Regions from separate parts of the Zoogloea sp. JDB1 genome, predicted to be linked through region 2. Evidence: predicted binding sites of a transcription regulator. Region 2 holds the regulator's gene; each other region holds the start of a gene.
The links. The regulator sigma-54, encoded in region 2, starts transcription at its own class of promoters, with help from an activator protein. The targets are predictions, from matches to a motif close to TGGCACGCTTNCTGCTNA.
Positions count from the first base shown of each region.

Region 1: a site for sigma-54 is predicted at 3,201-3,218, ahead of AC1PPK_RS22465 (pilin). Genes of this name have one in related genera too.
Region 3: a site for sigma-54 is predicted at 1,053-1,070, ahead of nirB (nitrite reductase large subunit NirB). Genes of this name have one in related genera too.
Region 4: a site for sigma-54 is predicted at 3,716-3,733, ahead of AC1PPK_RS23210 (PEP-CTERM sorting domain-containing protein). Genes of this name have one in related genera too.

Region 1 is NZ_CM161496.1:4,952,190-4,957,084, reverse strand. Features, by position in the region: gene AC1PPK_RS22480 (FUSC family protein) at 1-398, opposite strand, end outside; gene AC1PPK_RS22475 (ammonium transporter) at 538-1,740, opposite strand; gene AC1PPK_RS22470 (ferredoxin--NADP reductase) at 1,980-2,759, opposite strand; gene AC1PPK_RS22465 (pilin) at 3,280-3,738, shown strand; gene ampD (1,6-anhydro-N-acetylmuramyl-L-alanine amidase AmpD) at 3,884-4,489, shown strand; gene AC1PPK_RS22455 (phosphoethanolamine transferase) at 4,431-4,895, shown strand, end outside.
Region 2 is NZ_CM161496.1:1,297,870-1,302,764, reverse strand. Features, by position in the region: gene recA (recombinase RecA) at 49-1,080, shown strand; gene recX (recombination regulator RecX) at 1,106-1,555, shown strand; gene lptB (LPS export ABC transporter ATP-binding protein) at 1,542-2,264, shown strand; gene AC1PPK_RS05700 (RNA polymerase factor sigma-54) at 2,280-3,740, shown strand; gene hpf (ribosome hibernation-promoting factor, HPF/YfiA family) at 3,757-4,080, shown strand; gene ptsN (PTS IIA-like nitrogen regulatory protein PtsN) at 4,240-4,725, shown strand; gene hprK (HPr(Ser) kinase/phosphatase) at 4,694-4,895, shown strand, end outside.
Region 3 is NZ_CM161496.1:5,139,862-5,144,756, forward strand. Features, by position in the region: gene argB (acetylglutamate kinase) at 1-365, shown strand, start outside; gene AC1PPK_RS23400 (disulfide bond formation protein B) at 446-946, shown strand; gene nirB (nitrite reductase large subunit NirB) at 1,289-3,751, shown strand; gene nirD (nitrite reductase small subunit NirD) at 3,763-4,074, shown strand; gene AC1PPK_RS23415 (nitrate/nitrite transporter) at 4,227-4,895, shown strand, end outside.
Region 4 is NZ_CM161496.1:5,098,662-5,103,556, forward strand. Features, by position in the region: gene AC1PPK_RS23150 (nucleotidyltransferase family protein) at 1-904, opposite strand, end outside; gene AC1PPK_RS23155 (low molecular weight protein-tyrosine-phosphatase) at 1,078-1,515, opposite strand; tRNA gene AC1PPK_RS23160 (tRNA-Asp) at 1,658-1,734, opposite strand; tRNA gene AC1PPK_RS23165 (tRNA-Glu) at 1,803-1,878, opposite strand; tRNA gene AC1PPK_RS23170 (tRNA-Ala) at 1,897-1,972, opposite strand; tRNA gene AC1PPK_RS23175 (tRNA-Glu) at 1,992-2,067, opposite strand; tRNA gene AC1PPK_RS23180 (tRNA-Asp) at 2,079-2,155, opposite strand; tRNA gene AC1PPK_RS23185 (tRNA-Ala) at 2,227-2,302, opposite strand; tRNA gene AC1PPK_RS23190 (tRNA-Glu) at 2,322-2,397, opposite strand; tRNA gene AC1PPK_RS23195 (tRNA-Asp) at 2,409-2,485, opposite strand; tRNA gene AC1PPK_RS23200 (tRNA-Glu) at 2,556-2,631, opposite strand; tRNA gene AC1PPK_RS23205 (tRNA-Ala) at 2,650-2,725, opposite strand; gene AC1PPK_RS23210 (PEP-CTERM sorting domain-containing protein) at 2,877-3,617, opposite strand; gene AC1PPK_RS23215 (FAD-binding oxidoreductase) at 3,848-4,895, opposite strand, start outside.

The sequences.
Region 1 (4,895 bases), 2.0 Mb from region 2:
AGGACCACGGCGAACATGATCGAGATGGAGATCGGCAGCCCACGCTTGCCCCACGCGCCCGCGAGGAAGGCGATGAAGCTGGCCGGTACCAGCAGCAGGCCCAGCAGCACCGGCGAGTTGTGCAGGGCTTGGACGGCGAGGAATAGCGGCAGGCCGATCAGCGCCGCTGGCAGCAGTTGCCAGAACTTGCCGCGCTGGGGCGCAGGCTGGTCCGGCGGAATCACGATGGCCACGCCCACCGACGCGGCTGCCGCGGCGAAGGCGCCGAAGTAGAAGTGCATGCTGCCCGAGATCAGCAGCATGCCGAGCGCCGCCACCAGACCGCTGGCCGCGTAATGGCTCAGCGCGATGCGCCGGGCGGCCCGCAGGGGCCGGTCGATGCGGGAACGTGTCTGCATGCGCCTGGGCCGGGCTTCCGGCAAGGGTGTCGATAGCAGGCAGAGGTTACGGTGCTGGGATGGGGAGAGGCAAGGCGGCCGGCGACCATGAAAAAGAAAAGCCGGCAGGGCCGGCTTTTCGTGACATTTGTACTACCGTTTACCAGTGCGTTTCCCGGTCCGGCGTGGCGGTGATCTTGTGGATAGTCAGGTCGGCGCCGTCGAATTCTTCTTCTGCATCCAGGCGGATGCCGACGATGGACTTCAGCGCGCCATAGACGATGGTGCCGCCCGCTGCGGCGACGACGATGCCGCCGGCGGTGCCGATCAGCTGCGACACGATGCTGATGCCGCCGATGCCGCCCAGCGCCTTGGCCCCGAAGATGCCCGCCGCGATGCCGCCCCAGGCGCCGCACAGGCCGTGCAGCGGCCACACGCCGAGCACGTCGTCGATCTTCCAGCGGTTCTGGGTGATGGTGAACAGCTGAACGAACAGCACGCCAGCGATCAGGCCGGTGACCAGCGCCCCGATCGGATGCATCAGGTCGGAGCCGGCACACACGGCCACCAGGCCGGCCAGCGGGCCGTTGTGGATGAAGCCCGGGTCGTTCTTGCCGAGGACCATTGCTGCCAGCGTGCCGCCGACCATCGCCATCAGGGAGTTGAGGGCCACCAGGCCGCTGACCTTGTCGAGGGTCTGGGCGGACATCACGTTGAAGCCGAACCAGCCGACGGTGAGGATCCACGCGCCAAGGGCCAGGAAGGGGATGTTGGAAGGCGGGTGGGCGGCCACGTTGCCGTCCTTGGTGTAGCGGCCGCGGCGGGCGCCGAGCAGCAGCACGGCGGGCAGCGCAATCCAGCCGCCGACCGCGTGCACCACCACCGAGCCGGCGAAGTCATGGAACTTGGCCCCGAAAGCCGCTTCCAGCCAGGGCTGAATGCCGAAGTTGTCATTCCACGCGATGCCCTCGAAGAAGGGATAGACGAAGCCGACCAGCAGGAAAGTGGCCACGCTCTGGGGATGGAACTTGGCGCGCTCGGCAATGCCGCCGGAGATGATGGCCGGGATGGCGGCGGCGAAGGTCAGCAGGAAGAAGAACTTGACCATCTCGTAGCCGCTCTTCTGGGCCAGCACTTCGGCGCTGGAGAAGAAGTTGACGCCGTAGGCCACGGTATAGCCGATGAAGAAGTAGGCGATGGCCGACACGCCGAAGTCGGTGAGGATCTTGACCAGGGCATTGACCTGGTTCTTCTTGCGTACCGTACCGACTTCCAGGAAGGCGAAGCCGGCGTGCATGGCAAGCACCATGATGGCGCCTAGCAGCACGAAGACAACGTTGCTGGTGTTACTGATTTGCTCCATTTTGGGCTCCGAAAATGAAGCGAGGCACCAAGCAGGTGCTGTGCCAGCTCAATTTTGGTGAAAAAACCTGATGAATTAAGGGCTTGCTATCAGGGTATGGTGTGGCGTGGCACCATGATCGTGCGAATTTGAAATGTGCGCACCAAATTAATGCGCAAATCTTTCGATTTTTGATTCCCGACTGATTGGGGGAAGAGGCTTTTCACCGTCTTGGTGCGGCCTGCTTTTGAGGCGGCTGTTTACCAGGCGTTCTCCACCGCAATCTGTGCCGGCGCCGCCAGTCTACTGAGACGAAAGCCCCGCCCGAGCAAGGCCTTGTGAGTGTCGTGGACCATGTTCGGGCTGCCGCAGATCATGATGCGGGAGTCGGCCAGGGTCAGCGGAATGTCCAGGTGCGCTTCCAGCTCGCCGCTCTGCAGCAGCGCCGGAATGCGCGCGTGGAGCGCACCGGCAACGGTGTCGTCGCGGGTGGCGACCGGCTGGTAGATCAGCTTGTGGCCATGCTCGGCCCACAGGGGATGGTCCTGCAGGGCGGCTATTTCCGTTTGGTAGGCGAGGTCGTCGGCATTGCGCGCGCAATGCACCAGGATGAGGCGTTCGAAGCGCGTCCAGGTGCTCTCATCCTGCAGGATCGCCAGGTAAGGCGCCAGACCCGTACCGGTGCCGAGCATCCACAGGTCACGTCCATCGGCAAAACGGTTGGTGGTGAAGAAGCCGAAGGGCTGGCGCTCCATCATCAACTCGTCGCCGACCTGCAACTGCTCCAGGCGGGACGTAAAGGCGCCGTCCGGCACGATGATCGAGTAGAACTCCAGGTGGTCGTCCCAGGTTGCCGACGCCATGGAGTACGCCCGCCAAACCGGCACCCCGTTGGCCTGGTGCAAGCCGAGGCGCGCGAACTGCCCCGGCACGAAGCGGAAACCCGCCTCCCGGCTGATCCGGAAGGACAGCAGCCGCGGGCTCCAGCGGTGCAGCCACAGGATGCGTGCCGGAAGGTACTTCTCGTTGGGGGCGTCCATCGAGTCTCTCCTTTTCAGGTCTGTGGGGAGAATTCAATCGCTCATCGCCGATTCGACCGTCTGGGGGCAGAGGAATTCGCCACAGGGATGTTTCCCTCGCTCGTGCTATGGCAGGTGTCCATGCCATTTTGGCGTGGGCATGAATACGCCATTGGGGTGGCCAAGGGGAGATGGGGTGGCCGGACGCCGCTGGCCTACCTGTAAGGGAGTGGGTTCAGGTTGGACTTGAAACGGTTCAACTCGAACCTGAACGGGTTCCCTTGGAGCTGAACCCGTTGCCCTTTTGGTACTTCGCCACGTCCAGGACTGACGAATTCTGGCAGGGGGTGACGAAAAGCGTCACATGAAAGATGGGTTCCCTGGGGAGGCAGGAGCCGGTCAGGCCGCTTGGAAACTAGCAATGGCTTGTTTCAAAATGAAAAAATTGAAATTGGTAAAATTTGGCACGCTGGTTGCCTATATCAGCACGTACGAGGCAACAGCCCGCACCAACCAAATTTCAACGAGTGGAGATCACATCATGAAAAAGCAAAGCGGTTTTACGCTGATCGAACTGATGATCGTCGTGGCGATTATTGGCATTCTGGCTGCTGTGGCGATTCCGCAGTATCAGGACTACACGGCGAAGGCGAAGGCGTCAAATATGATGACTTCGATTGATGGGTTGAAGGCAGCAGTTGCCCTTTGTATCCAAGAGCAAGGCGGTGTTGCTTCGAATTGCAAGGATGGCGTAGATCCCATCAAGACTTTTACTTCGACCAAGGAAATCAAGTCCGCAACAGTCGCTGCCGGTGGCAAAATCACTGTTACCTTCCAAAGCGGCATTGGTACAGGTGTTGATGGACAGACCGTGACCTTGACGCCGGATAACACGACTGATGCCAATACTATCGTGTGGACCGTAACTACTGACGTGACTAATGAAGCGGTGAAGCAAGCTCTGTTGAAGAACAACAAGACGGCAGCAGCTGCTAGTTAATTATTTGATTAGTTAGTGGCTGATTATTTCTCCATGCAGGCCCGAGAGAAAATTCTCTCGGGCTTTTTTCTGCAGTGTGCATCGGTTTCGGCTAGGTCTCACCCATAGCTCTCCGTGTGTACGCTCTTTCTGGCTATCCTATTCTGTGCAAGTGGTGTTGTCTCCTAATCACGATCTCCGTCCTAAAATGCTTGTCAGGCTGATCGTCATCCACGCAATCAGCTTGCCCCCTGGACGGCATGGCGGTCGATGTGTCGAGCAACTCTTTACAAACACTCTTGATCAGGCCGAACACCCTTTTTTTGAGACGATCAAGGATTTGAGGGTGTCCGCCCACTACTTCATTCGTCGCACGGGAGAGGTGATTGTGTTCGTCCCCCCCGAACTCAGGGCATGGCATGCGGGCGTGTCCAGTTGGCGGGGAATGTCGCGTTGTAACGATTTCTCGATCGGGATAGAGCTTGAAGGGGGCGACGAAATTCCTTTTGAGGTCGTGCAGTACTCGGCGTTGGCCGATGTGATCGCCGATTTATGCCAACGGTTCCCTATTCAGGGGGTTACCGGGCACCAACATATTGCGCCGGGGCGTAAGACTGATCCTGGTCCGCATTTTTCCTGGCAGCGGCTGCGTGACGCCCTGGAGTCGGCGGGTGCGCATCGCGCCGCCGAGCTGGTCGAGCCGCAGGATGAGCATGAAGCGGAATGGATCGATCGATGGCCTTTCCCCTTGGCTGGAAGGCCTGCCAGCTGATCGCATGCTGAACAAACGGGCTTTCTTTTTTGCCATTTGTACGCTCAGTTTGAGTCCCACCATCCTGACGTTGTGCACCGCAGGAGGTGTTGACGCCATGCAGTCTGATTGGCGTATCGACACCCTGCTGATTGCGTTGGCGAGTTGTGTGCTGTTGCTGACCCTGCCGCGTCGTCTGTGGTTGGGGGGCGTGATGTTGGCTCCATGGGTGTTGCTGGCACCCTTTGAGTGCTTCTATATCCTGAACTACGGTAAACCGAGTGATGTCCATGTGCTGGGAATCCTGTCGGAGACCAATCCGGAGGAGGTGCTTGGCTATCTGGGGCCGAAGTTGTTTCTCTTTGGGGCCAGTTTTCTGGCTGTCGCAACCCTTCTGTTCGTGGTAATTAATCGGGCGCGTGAGCAG
Region 2 (4,895 bases):
AACTCTGTGCCATAATCTCCAAAACCCTTATCACAAGGATCAAGACAAATGGATGACAACAAGGCCAAGGCTCTCGCCGCTGCTCTTTCGCAGATCGAAAAGCAATTCGGCAAAGGCTCGATCATGCGCCTCGGTGACGGCGAGGTCGAAAGCGACATCCAGACCGTGTCCACCGGCTCCCTGGGCCTCGACATCGCCCTCGGCATCGGCGGCCTGCCCCGTGGCCGGGTTGTCGAAATCTATGGTCCCGAATCCTCCGGCAAGACCACGCTGACCCTCCAGGTCGTAGCCGAGATGCAGAAGCTCGGCGGCACCGCCGCCTTCATCGACGCCGAACACGCGCTGGACGTCACCTACGCCCAGAAGCTCGGCGTGAACATCGGCGACCTGCTGATCTCCCAGCCGGACACCGGCGAACAAGCCCTCGAGATCGCCGACATGCTGGTGCGGTCCGGCGGCGTGGACGTGGTCGTCATCGACTCCGTCGCCGCCCTCACCCCGAAGGCCGAAATCGAAGGCGAGATGGGCGACCAGCTGCCCGGCCTGCAGGCCCGCCTGATGTCCCAGGCCCTGCGCAAGCTCACCGCCAACATCAAGCGCACCAACACCCTGGTGATCTTCATCAACCAGATCCGCATGAAGATCGGCGTGATGTTCGGCAGCCCGGAAACCACCACCGGCGGCAACGCGCTCAAGTTCTATGCCTCGGTGCGCATGGACATCCGCCGCATCGGCACCATCAAGAAGAACGACGAGGTGATCGGCTCCGAAACCAAGGTCAAGGTCGTCAAGAACAAAGTCGCCCCGCCGTTCCGCGAGACCCTGTTCGACATCCTGTACGGCGAAGGCACCTCCCGCGAAGGAGAGATCATCGATCTGGGCGTCCAGCACAAGTTCATCGACAAGTCCGGCGCCTGGTACGCCTACAACGGCGAGAAGATCGGCCAAGGCAAGGACAATGCCCGCGAGTTCCTGAAGACCAACCCGCACATCGCCCGCGAGATCGAGAACAAGATCCGCGTGGCCGTCGGCCTGCCCGAGATGGCGGCGCTGCCGCCGGCGGCAGCTGCAGCGGCCTGACGACGCGGACGAGAACGCTACGCCGATGGTCGCAAGCCTGCATGAACGCGCCCTGCGCTGCCTGGCCCAGCGGGAACACTCCCGCGCGGAGCTGGCGCGCAAGCTCGGCGCGCTCGGCAGCCCCGAGGAGGTCGATGCCGAGCTCGACCGCCTCGTGGACCTCGGCCTGTTGTCCGATGCCCGTTTCGCCGACGCCTACGTGCGCGCCAAGGCCAGCCGCTTCGGCGCCGCCCGCCTGAAACTGGAACTGAGCCGCCGTGGCGTATCCTCCGAACTGATCGGCGACGCGATCGACGAAAACACCGGCGAAAGCGAACTCGAACGTGCCCGCGACATCCACCGCCGAAAATTCACCACACCACCCGCAGACGCGCGAGAATGGGCACGGCAGGCGAGATTCCTTCAAGGTCGCGGCTTTTCCACCGAAATCATTCGTAGAGTCCTGAAAGAACACCCCGGCGATGAGCCTGCTTAAAGTCAGCAACCTACGCAAGAAGTACAAGGCCCGCACGGTCGTTCACGACGTTTCCTTCAACGTCGGCAGCGGCGAGGTCGTCGGTCTGCTCGGCCCCAACGGCGCCGGCAAGACCACCTGCTTCTACATGATCGTCGGTCTCGTGGCCGCCGACGGCGGCGAGATCACCCTCGACGACGAGGTGCTGACCCATCGCCCGATCCACCAGCGCGCACGCCTGGGCCTGTCCTACCTGCCGCAGGAGATGAGTGTCTTCCGCAAGCTGACGGTGGCCGAGAACATTCAGGCCGTGCTCGAGTTGCAGAGCCTCTCCAAGGCGCAGATCGCCAGCCGCCTTGACGAGCTGCTGAACGAGCTGGGCATCGAGCACCTGCGCGACAGCACCGCCATCTCCCTGTCCGGCGGCGAACGCCGACGCTGCGAGATCGCCCGTGCCCTGGCCACCGACCCGCGCCTGATCCTGCTCGACGAACCCTTCGCCGGCGTCGACCCGATCGCCGTCATCGACATCCAGAAGATCATCCGCTTCCTGAAGGACAAGGGGATCGGTGTGTTGATCACCGACCACAACGTCCGTGAAACCCTCGGCATCTGCGACCGTGCCTTCATCATCAACGCCGGCGAGGTGCTGGCCAGTGGCCGCCCGGACGAGATCGTTCACAACGAACAGGTCCGCCAGGTATACCTCGGCGAGCACTTCAGGCTCTGAGGCCCGATACGACTCATGAAGCCCAGCCTCCAGCTAAAACTCTCCCAGCATCTCGCGCTGACACCTCAGCTGCAGCAGTCCATCAAGCTGCTGCAGTTGTTGACCCTCGAACTCAACCAGGAGATCGAGAAGATCCTCCTGGAAAACCCCATGCTCGAGCGGGAAGAGCCCGAGGGCGACCTTGGCTCGAGCCGCGTCGAGGCCCCCGGCCCCGTGGCGCCGGCAGGCAGCGAAGCCGCGCACGAACGCGAGCAGGAGCAATCCCGGGAGTCGGAACGCGAGCGCGAACCGGACCATGATTTCGACAGCAGCGGCGAAGCCGGTGAATGGGCTGCAGCGGGCAGTGGTGGGCAACGCGACGACGATGACGAGACCGACTTCCAGGAGTTCCAGGCCGCCGTGCCGTCCCTGCGCGACCACCTGGACGCCCAGGTTGCGCTGACGCCGCTGTCCGACCGGGACCGGGCGCTGGTGCGCTTCCTCATCGAGGCCCTCGACGACGACGGCTACCTCAGCCAGGATCTGGCCGATCTGCTGCCGCTGCTGCCCCCCGAACTGGAAATCGAACTGGACGATCTCAAGATCGCCCTGCGCCAGATCCAGAGCCTGGACCCGGCCGGCATCGGCGCCCAGGACGTGGGCCAGTGTCTGGCCCTGCAGTTGCACACCCTGCCCCCCAGCGAGGCCCGTGAACTGGCCATCGCAATCGTCAGCGAGCATCTCGAACTGCTCGCCGCCCGCGACTTCCTGAAGATCAAGCGCGCACTGCGCTGCAGCGACGACACCCTGCGCGAAGCCCACGCCCTGATCCTCGGCCTCAACCCGCGCCCCGGTGCCCAGTTCTCCCAGGCCGACACCCGCTACGTGGTGCCCGACGTGGTGGTCCGCAAACAGCGCAGCAACTGGGTCGTCAGCCTCAACCCAGATGCGATGCCGCGTTTGCGCATCAACCAGCTGTATGCCCAGATCCTGCGCGACAACCGTGGCGCCAGCGGTTCCCTGTCCAGCCACCTGCAGGAGGCGCGCTGGCTGATCAAGAACGTGCAACAGCGTTTCGACACCATCCAGCGGGTTTCGCAAGCGATCGTTGACCGCCAGCGCCAGTTCTTCGATTATGGCGATGTGGCAATGCGACCGCTGACCCTGCGGGAAATTGCCGAACAACTGGATCTACACGAATCCACCGTTTCGCGGGTGACCACCCAAAAGTACATGGCCACACCGCGGGGCATTTTCGAGTTCAAGTATTTTTTCGGCAGTCACGTTGCCACCGACAGCGGTGGGGCTGCTTCCTCGACGGCGATTCGGGCGCTGATTCGCCAGCTCGTGGGAGCGGAAGACAAGAAGAAACCCTTGTCCGACGCCAAGATTGCCGAGTTGTTGGGCCAGCAGGGTATCGTCGTGGCTCGTCGGACAATTGCAAAATACCGCGAGTCCCTCGATATTCCGCCGGTCAGTCTGCGCAAAACCATCTGACAGAAAGGTAGCAACCATGAACCTCAACATCACGGGGCATCACGTCGAAGTTACGCCGGCCATCCGCGAGTACGTCACGAGCAAGCTGGACCGCGTGATCCGTCACTTCGACAACGTCACCAGCGTCGGCGTGATCCTCTCGGTGGAAAAGCTGCGTCAGAAGGCCGAAGTCACCGTGCACGTGCGCGGCAAGGACATCTACGTCGAGAACGAAGATGCCGACATGTACGCAGCCATCGACGGGCTGATCGACAAGCTTGATCGTCAGGTCCTGAAGTACAAGGACAAGACCAGCGACCACGGTCACGACTCCCTGAAGCAGCACCTCGCCGAGTCCTGATTCCCGGCGTCGAGTAATACCCTTTTCCCCGGGACCGTTGTGGCTATAATGCGCCCCAATTGACACAACGGCCCCGGCGGCCTCCGCCTCCGGATCTTCCTGAATCGCCTTTCACCGGCAACCTGTGTCGGCCCGTTCCGCACACGGGAGAGTCCTCGCATGAACCTCATCGCCAAACTTCTGCCGCCGACCAATGTAGTCGTCGGACTCGAGGCGAGCAGCAAGAAGCGCGCTTTCGAGCAAGCCGGCCTGCTGTTCGAGAACAACCACGGCATCGGCCGCAGCACCGTCTTCGACAGCCTGTTTGCCCGCGAGAAGCTCGGCTCGACCGGCCTCGGCCAGGGCATCGCCATTCCTCACGGCCGTATCAAGGGCCTCAAGGAGGCGCTGGGTGCGTTCATCCGCCTCGCCGACCCGGTTCCCTTCGACGCCCCCGACGGGCGTCCCGTATCGATGCTGTTCGTGCTGCTGGTACCCGAGCAGGCCAACGAGCACCACCTCCAACTGCTGTCCGAACTGGCTCAGATGTTCAGCGACCGCAGCTTCCGAGAACAATTAATGAGCGCGCCCGATGCCCAGGCCGCCCATACCCTTTTCGCCCAATGGGGCAGCCATGCGTCAGACGACGGTCAGCCGGCTGTTTGACGACAATCTGGAGCGCCTCCGGCTGCGCCATATATGCGGCAGCCTGGCGACCCGCATTTCGGTCTCCGAAGACCGTATCTGGCCCGCCGACATGGTCGGCCACCTCAACCTGATCCACCCGGACCGCCTGCAGATCCTCGGCGCCTCCGAGATGGCTTGGGCCCGCCGCC
Region 3 (4,895 bases), 1.8 Mb from region 2:
TCATCCCTGTCATCGCGCCGATCGGTGTAGGCCCTGACGGCGAGAGCTACAACATCAACGCTGACGTGGTAGCCGGCAAGCTGTCCGAAGTGCTGAAGGCCGAGAAGCTGGTGCTGCTGACCAACACCCCGGGGGTACTTGACAAGGACGGCAAGCTGCTGACCGGCCTGACCCCGCGTCAGATCGACGAACTGGTGGCCGACGGCACCCTGTCCGGCGGCATGCTGCCGAAGATCGGCTCTGCCCTCGACGCCGCCCGCAACGGCGTGAAGAGTGTGCACATCATCGACGGCCGCGTCGAACACTGTCTGCTGCTGGAGATTCTCACCGACCATGGCGTCGGTACGATGATCAAGAGCAAGTAAAACACACCACCTTTGCGGAACTCCGGGGCACGGCGGGCACTCTTCATCTGCCCCTGGCCCCGGTTTTCCGTTTGCTATCCATGCCCACCCACCAAACCCGCCCCCTCGCCCTCGCCCTCTTTGTCGTCTGCAGCAGCCTGCTCGCCTTCGGCCTCTACCTCCAGCACGTGAAGGGCATCGAACCCTGCCCGATGTGCATCATGCAGCGTTACGCGCTGCTGGCCTGCGGCCTGATCGGCCTGGGTGCCGGTCTGCACAACCCGGCCACCAAAGGGCGCTACGTTTGGTCGGCCCTGCTCGCCGTGGCCGCCCTCGCCGGTGCCGGCGTAGCGGCGCGCCAATCGTGGATCCAGTGGTATCCGCCGACGGTCTCCGAATGCGGCCCCGGTCTGGAATACATGCTGGAGAGCTTCCCGCTGTCCTCCGCGCTGCCGATGATCTTCCGCGGCGCCGGCGACTGTTCGGTCGTGGACTGGACCTTCCTCGGCCTGTCCATCGCCAACTGGTCCTTCCTGGCCTTCACCACCATCCTGCTCAGCCTCGCCGTGCATCTGCTGCTGCACCGCAAGTCGATCGCCTGATCCTGCGCCCCAGCGCAGGGCGATGCGCACCAGCCAAGTGCGCATCGCGCCCCTCCCGCACACCCCGCCCCCGTTTCTCCCCAGTATTTACCTGATCTGGGCGCAGTGGCACGGCCATTGCTAATAGCCATCCGACAAATGTGCGCATGAGGCAATAAAGACGTTGCCGCACTGCGCACTACCTGAATCCAGGTGCTTGCGCGCCGCCCTCCGAGGCTGGCGACGCGGTCCGGCCAACGACGGCCCCGCCGCGATCAACGACGATCTCTCTCCTGCTCAAGGCTTACCCGCCCGCATCGGTCCTGTGCGTCCGGTCCGGGGAGAATCAATGTCGGAGGAATCATGCGCAAACAGAAACTGGTCATGGTCGGCAATGGGATGGCAGGCGTCCGCACGCTGGAAGAGCTGCGGAAGATCGCCCCGGACATGTACGACATTACGGTCTTCGGTGCCGAACCGCACCCCAACTACAACCGCATCCTGCTCTCCCCGGTGCTCGCCGGCGAGATGACCATCCAGGACATCATCCTCAACGACCTCCAGTGGTACGCGGATAACGACATCACGCTGCACCTCGGGGCTCGCGTCACCGAGATCGACCGCCGCAACCGCTCCATCGTCGCCACCGACAAGGACGGCCAGCCGATCACAGTCGATTACGACCGCCTGCTGCTCGCCACCGGCTCCACCCCCTTCATGCCGCCGATTCCGGGCAAGGAGCTGCCCGGCGTGATCTCCTACCGGGACATCAAGGACACCGACGAGATGATCGACGCGGCGGCCAAGTACCAGCACGCGGTGGTCGTCGGCGCCGGCCTGCTGGGCCTGGAGGCCGCCAACGGCCTGGCCCTGCGTGGCATGGACGTGACCGTGGTACATCTCTCAGACTGGATCATGGAGCGCCAGCTCGACCGCACCGCCGGCAAGATGCTGCAGGCCGCCCTCGAAGCCAAGGGCATGAAGTTCAAGCTCAACGCCCAGACCGCCGAGCTGGTACAGGGCGAATCCGGCCGCGTCTGCGCGATCAAGTTCAAGGACGGCGACAGCCTCCCCGCCGACCTCGTCTGCATTGCCGCCGGCATCCGCCCCAACGTCGAGCTCGCCGAGAAGGCCGGTATCCACTGCAACCGCGGCATTGTCGTCAACGACACGCTGCAGACCTACGACCCGCGCATCTACGCCGTCGGCGAATGCGCCAACCACCGGGGCACCGCCTACGGTCTGGTGGCACCGCTGTTCGAGCAGGCCAAGGTTGCCGCCAATCACCTCGCCATGTACGGCATCGGCCGCTACCAGGGCTCGGTGACCAGCACCAAGCTGAAGGTCACCGGCATCGACGTGTTCTCCGCCGGCGACTTCTCGGGCGCCGAAGGCACCGAGGACATCGTCCTCCACGACCCCGGCATGGGGGTCTACAAGCGCCTGGTGCTCAAGGACGACAAGCTGGTCGGAGCCGTGCTGTATGGCGACACCAAGGACGGCGCCTGGTACTTCCAGCTGCTGAAGGACGAGCAGGACATCCACGACATCCGCGACAACCTGGTGTTCGGCAATTCCCACCTGGGCGACGTCGGCCACAAAGGCAACAGCCTGGCCGCCAGCATGCCCGACAACGCCGAGGTGTGCGGCTGCAACGGCGTCTGCAAGGGCACCATCGTCAAGGCCATCAAGGAGCAAGGCCTCTTCACGCTGGAAGACGTACGCAAACACACCAAGGCCTCCAGCTCCTGCGGCTCCTGTACCGGCCTGGTCGAGCAGATCCTCGCCTCGACAATCGGCGGCGCCTACCAGCCGGCCGACTCCAACAACAAGGCGGTGTGCGGCTGTACCGACCATTCCCACGGCGAAGTTCGCAAGGCCATCCGGGACAACAAGCTGCTGTCGGTGGCCGACACGCAGAAGTTCCTGGCCTGGAAGACGCCCAACGGCTGCGCCACCTGCCGCCCGGCCCTCAACTACTACAGCCTGTCCACCTGGCCCCACGAGGCCATCGACGATCCGCAGAGCCGCTTCATCAACGAGCGGGCCCACGCCAACATCCAGAAGGACGGCACCTACTCGGTGGTGCCGCGCATGTGGGGCGGCCTGACCACCCCCGACGAGCTGCGCGCCATTGCCGACGCCGCCGAGAAGTACAAGGTGCCGACCGTCAAGGTGACCGGCGGCCAGCGCATCGACCTGCTCGGCGTGAAGAAGGAAGACCTGCCCGCCATGTGGGAGGACTTCGCCAAGGCCGGCATGTGTTCCGGCCACGCCTACGGCAAGAGTCTGCGCACAGTGAAGACCTGCGTCGGTGCCGAGCACTGCCGCTTCGGCACCCAGCGCTCGATGGACCTCGGGGTCAAGCTGGAGAAGATGCTATTCGGCATGTGGAGCCCCCACAAGGTCAAGCTGGCGGTGTCCGGTTGCCCGCGCAACTGCGCCGAGTCGGGCATCAAGGACGTGGGCGTGATCGGCGTCGATTCCGGCTACGAGCTATACATCGGCGGCAACGGCGGCATCAAGACCGAAGTGGCGCAGTTCTTCTGCAAGGTGAAGGACGACGCCGAGGTCATGGAATACGGCGGCGCCTTCATCCAGCTCTACCGGGAAGAAGGCTTCTACCTGGAACGCACCTGCCATTACCTGGAGCGGGTCGGCATGGAGCACATCAAGAAACGGGTCCTCGAGGACGAGGCCAACCGCAAGGCGCTCTACGAAAAGCTCCTCTTCGCACTGCAGAACTACAAAGACCCGTGGGCCGAGATCTTCGAAGACAAGAGCGGCGGCATCCACCGACGTCAATTCGAGATCATCAAGGTTTGAGGAGCCCGCAAATGAGCGAATGGAAACGAATCTGCGCCGTCAGCGACGTGCCGGCACTGGGCTCCCGCGTGGTGCATAGCGAGGACGAAGGCCGCATCGCGCTGTTCCGCAACTCGGCCGACCAGGTCTTTGCGGTACGCGACCGCTGCCCCCACAAGGGCGGCCCCTTGTCCCAGGGACTGGTGCATGGCGCTACGGTCACCTGCCCGCTGCACAGCTGGAAGATCCAGCTCGACGACGGCCAGGTCGTACCACCGGACGTGGGCTGCGTGAAGCCCTTCCCGGTCAAGGTCGAAAACGGAGAGGTCTTCCTCTCCTTGTAAAGGTTTCACGCGCGGGGGCGGTGTCCTGCGCAAGCAGTCTCCCCCACCGCCCCCGTCGCGTGAGCCCCTTTAACCCTTTCCGATATTCAAAACTGCCCAAGGCAGCGCCTCGACAGGCGCCGCCAGGCCCCACTCGTACCCAGGAGTCTGAAATGGACCGTAAATCCTTCCTGAAAGCCGGCCACACCCCCACCCTGCTGGCGGCTTTCCTCTACTTCGACCTCGCCTTCATGGTGTGGGTGCTGCTCGGCCCACTGGGCGTGCAGATCGCCAAGGACCTCGGCCTGACCCATGCCCAGAAGGGCCTGATGGTGGCCACGCCGGTACTCGCCGGCGCCTTGTTGCGCCTGGTGATGGGCGTACTGGTGGATCACCTGAAACCCAAGATGGCTGGTGCCATTGGCCAGGTCGTCGTACTCTGCGCGCTGGCCTTCGCCTGGCACTTCGGCATCCACAGCTATGAAGAGACCCTGGTGCTGGGTCTCTTCCTCGGCGTCGCCGGAGCCTCCTTCGCCGTCGCGCTGCCGCTGGCCTCCCGCTGGTATCCGCCAGAGCATCAGGGCACCGCACTGGGCATTGCCGGCGCCGGCAACTCGGGCACCGCCATGGCCGCCCTGTTCGGGCCCGGCCTGGCCGCCGCCTACGGCTGGACCAATGTGTTCGGCCTGGCGCTGATCCCGCTGTCCATCGTCTTCGTGCTTTATCTGGTGCTGGCCAAGGACGCCCCGGAGTGCCCGCCGGCCAAGTCCTTCGCCGAATACCTGAAGGTGCTCAAGGACAAGGACGCCTGGTGGTTCATGTTCTTCTACTCGGTGACCTTC
Region 4 (4,895 bases), 1.9 Mb from region 2:
GGCCGAGCCAGGTGGGGCCGATGACGGACACGCCCGGGTCGATGCGGACGCTGGAGCCGATATAGACGGGGCCGACGATCTGCACGCTGTCCCAGGCAATGGAGGTGTTGGGGCCGACCCACACGCCCGGACGGATCTCCTTGCCGGGCATGTCCATCTGGGCGACCTCGCCGCTCAGCACACGCTGCAGAACCGTCCAGTAGTCCGACAGGCGGCCGATGTCGATCCAGTTGAAGAAGCGCTTCTGGGCGTAGAAGGGCAATTCCTGCTCGACGAGCATGGGGAAAAGCTCGCTGCCGATGTCGAAGGCCTTGCCCGGCGGCACGAGCTTGAGGACCTCGGGTTCGAACAGGTAGATGCCGGTACTGGCCAGCGTGGACTTGGCCTCTTCGGGCGTCGGCTTTTCCTGGAAGGATTTGACGTGCCCCTCGTCGTCGGCAACGACGACGCCGTAGTTCTGCACCTGGTCACGCGGGACGTCGAGGGTGACGACGCTGGCCACGGCCTGTTTGGAGCGATGTTCGTGGATGGCGGCGCCAAGATCGAGGTCGATGATGGCATCGCCGCAGATCACAAGCGTGGTTTCGTCGAAGAAGCCGCTGAAGTCCTGGATCTTGCGCATACCACCGGCAGAGCCGAGGGGCTTGGGCACGACCTCGCCGTGGTCGCGGACGCCTTCGTAGGAGTAACCGATGGAAACGCCCCAGCGGTGGCCATCGCCGAAGTAGTTTTCGATCTTGTAGTGGTTGTAGGCCACGTTGATCATGATTTCGCGGATGCCGTAGCGCGCAAGGTGCTCGATGAGATATTCGAGCACCGGCTTGCCCAGGATCGGAACCATGGGCTTGGGAAGATTCTTCGTAAGCGGACGAACCCGCGTCCCCTGCCCCGCGGCAAGGATCATACCTTTAGCCAAAACACCACTCCTGTCTTAAGCGGGCCCAGGAAGATTGCCGTTGGGCGGCAACACCACTCCCGCGAGTTTTTACAAGGTTTCTTTCGGCATGAATTTTAACACTTCGAAGAACATTGGAATGACGCCATCGGCATTGTTCGCCACAAAAGATTATGCGTTGGTCAAATCCGCTTGAGCCACACCAGCACCTGCTGATGGATGAGGTCGTACGCGGCCTGGTGGGCCGCTTCGCCGCGGCGATAAGGGTCGGGGATTTCCAGCTTGCTCCAGTGGCCGAGCAGGAAGGCTTTGCCGCGGGCAGTGGGATCGAGACCGAGGACGTAATCGAGGTGATGCTTTTCCATCACAAGGATGAGGTCGGCCCAGCGGGTGTGCTCGCGCTCGATCTGGCGCGCACGATGGGCCTGCATGGACACCTGACGGGCCTCCATGAGGGCGAGTGCGGTGTCGTCGGCTGCGTGATTGACAAGGGCACCTATGCCCGCCGAACGCACGTCCGCCGGGCGAGCGGCACGCTGGAGCTCGTGGCGCAAAAGGTATTCGGCCACGGGGCTACGACAGATGTTTCCGGTACAGACAGTCAGGATATTGTGGAACACGGAAGAAAGTCTCGCAGGGACGGATGATCAGCCGCGCATTCTACGCGCCCACATTGCCATCCGGGACATTCCTGACGGCGAGCTTTCATTGGGTGTGCGTAAACGCAAAAAAAGAGGAGCCCTTGGGCTCCTCTTTTTACTGTGGCGGAGTGGACGGGACTCGAACCCGCGACCCCCGGCGTGACAGGCCGGTATTCTAACCAACTGAACTACCACTCCGCGCTGACCTTACCGTTTCAGCCTGTCTGGACTGAAACTGCCTGCACATTGCTGCAGGACTTGTGTCCTGGCGTCCCCACGGGGATTCGAACCCCGGTTATCGCCGTGAAAGGGCGGTGTCCTAGGCCTCTAGACGATGGGGACCCGGTGCTGCTTAACCTGTGGTGGAGGTAAACGGGATCGAACCGATGACCTCTTGCATGCCATGCAAGCGCTCTCCCAGCTGAGCTATACCCCCACGATACTGCTGGTGCCACTGGCGTCCCCACGGGGATTCGAACCCCGGTTATCGCCGTGAAAGGGCGGTGTCCTAGGCCTCTAGACGATGGGGACCTACAAACTATTGGCGGAGTGGACGGGACTCGAACCCGCGACCCCCGGCGTGACAGGCCGGTATTCTAACCAACTGAACTACCACTCCACACTACAACCTTCTGCTCCAGCCTGTCTGGGCTGGAACTGCCTGCTTGCTGCTGCAGGGCTTGTATTCTGTGGTGGAGGTAAACGGGATCGAACCGATGACCTCTTGCATGCCATGCAAGCGCTCTCCCAGCTGAGCTATACCCCCACGATACTGCTGGTGCCACTGGCGTCCCCACGGGGATTCGAACCCCGGTTATCGCCGTGAAAGGGCGGTGTCCTAGGCCTCTAGACGATGGGGACCTACAAACTGTTGGCGGAGTGGACGGGACTCGAACCCGCGACCCCCGGCGTGACAGGCCGGTATTCTAACCAACTGAACTACCACTCCACACTGCAACCTTCTGCTCCAGCCTGTCTGGGCTGAAACTGCCTGCTTGCTGCTGCAGGACTTGAATCCTTGGCGTCCCCACGGGGATTCGAACCCCGGTTATCGCCGTGAAAGGGCGGTGTCCTAGGCCTCTAGACGATGGGGACCCGATATTGCCGTCTTCTTGGTGGAGGTAAGCGGGATCGAACCGCTGACCTCTTGCATGCCATGCAAGCGCTCTCCCAGCTGAGCTATACCCCCGTCGAAGAAGTGCGCATTCTAGTTACTTATTTACTGTTTGTAAACCCCTTTTTGCATCAAGGGCACCTCTGAACCACACTTTGCCCCACCTGGACGCAAAAAACCCCGCCTGAGGCGGGGTTTTGGGACCTTTCCGGGGAAAGGAAGCCGATCAGGCAGCCTTGCGACGGCGCAGAGCAGCCATGCCAGCCAAGCCAAGGCCAACCAGGGCCATGGAGGCAGGCTCAGGAACGGTTACACGGACACCACCGTTGACGATCGAGAAAGTGCCGTCGATCTTGCCATCGGTCAGGCTGCCGGGAGCCGCATCCAGCGCAGCGAAAATACCGCTGAAGCCGGTGCCGCCGACATCGGTTTCAGTGACGTCGATGGTCCAGTTGCCACCGCCCAGGGAGTGAACCACGGACACGCTACCGGTACCGATGGTCGCGCCAAGCGGCCCAAACATGTTGCCGAGCAGCAGGTTGAGGGCGCTGGCACTGCCGGTGAAGCTGCCACCGCTCACGGCCGAGCCGTCGGACGTGAAGGTGTTGTTGGTGAAGTCATACACGAAGTGCGTGCCGGTCAGGCCGCTGGTGGTAATGGCGCCCGTACCGAGAGAAATCCAGCTCGGGGTGGAGGAGACCAGCGGAACCGCGCCACCGTAATTGACAGTGACAGTACCTTGGCGCTCGGCGCTGACGAGACCGGTGCTCGGCACGTAGAGATCGACCAGACCGGTGAGGCCGGTCAGTTGAATCTGGTAGGTGTTGGGGTTGGCATCGGCGAAACCGCTGATGTTGAAGTTGCCGTTGAGATTGGCGGTGGAGGTGAAAACGCCGGCGTTGGCGACGTTGGCTACACCAAAGGTGAGTGCTGCGCCGATGGCGACTGCGAGTTGCTTCTTGATCATGCTTAAGCCCTTTCCGCTGGATTCACAGGGTTGATTTCGAGGACTGCTCACCATCCCATACGACTTTGGGGCTGATGAAACTTATCACGAAAGAAACAAATGCAAGTGGTGTGCCATTTCCATTAACTCCGCGGAATCACTAAAGAAACTCATGCTGGGTTTCTCGCCCAAGTGGCATGTGTAAAAAATCCTGACACAAAGCCTTCAGCACAAACCCGTTTTTCCTGACGTCATAAGACTTTACCGGGGTTCATCAACCCTGCCGGATCCAGCGATGTTTTGATGCTGCGCATCAATTCCAGCTCAATCCCTGACTTGTAAGCCGGCAGGATAGTTCGCTTCAGCTGGCCGATCCCGTGCTCAGCAGAGATCGATCCATCCAGGGCGGTCACCAGGTCATGGACAATACGACCCACTGCAGCCGTGCCGCCGATGAAGGCATCATTCTCTTCGCGCAAGGGGCGCGACAGGTTGTAGTGGAGATTGCCGTCGCCCAGGTGGCCAAAGGCGACGATGCGGACGCCCGGATGGGCGGACCGGAGGGCCTCCCCTGCCCGTTCGAGGAACTCGGGAATGGCGCTGATCGGCACGGAGATATCGTGCTTGATACTGAAGCCTTCCCGCTTCTGCGCTTCCGAGATGTTCTCCCGCAGGGACCAGAGTGCGGCAACTTGGCTCTCGGAGCTGGCAACCACGCCATCATGAACCGCGGAATCGGCAATCGCCGTCGCAACCTCTGCCTCGAGGAGTTCGGCCAGGCCGGCATCCAGGAGGGTGTCGGTCAGTTCGACCAACACGTACCACGGGTAGGCCACCTGCAGGGGATCACGGGTACCGGGGATGTGCTGCAGCACGAGTTCGAGGGAGGTCCGACTGACCAGTTCGAAGGCGGTGACCCGGTCGCCGGCCATGCCGCGCAGACGCGACAGCAGCGCGACCGCTGCGGCGGGACTGGCAACTGCCAGCCAGGCGGTGACGCTGCTGCGCGGACGGGCAAAAAGCTTGAGGGTAGCTGCGGTGACGATACCGAGGGTGCCTTCGGCGCCGATGAAGAGGTGCTTGAGGTCATAGCCGGTGTTGTCCTTGCGCAGGCTGCGCAGGCCGTTCCAGACCTGGCCGTCGGGCAGGACGACCTCCAGCCCGAGCACCAGTTCGCGGGTGTTGCCATAGCGCAGCACCTGCACGCCGCCAGCATTGGTGGAGATGACGCCGCCCACTTCGCAGGTGCCTTCGCTGGCAAGGGACAGGGGAAAGAAACGGTCGGCCTCCAGCGCCGCG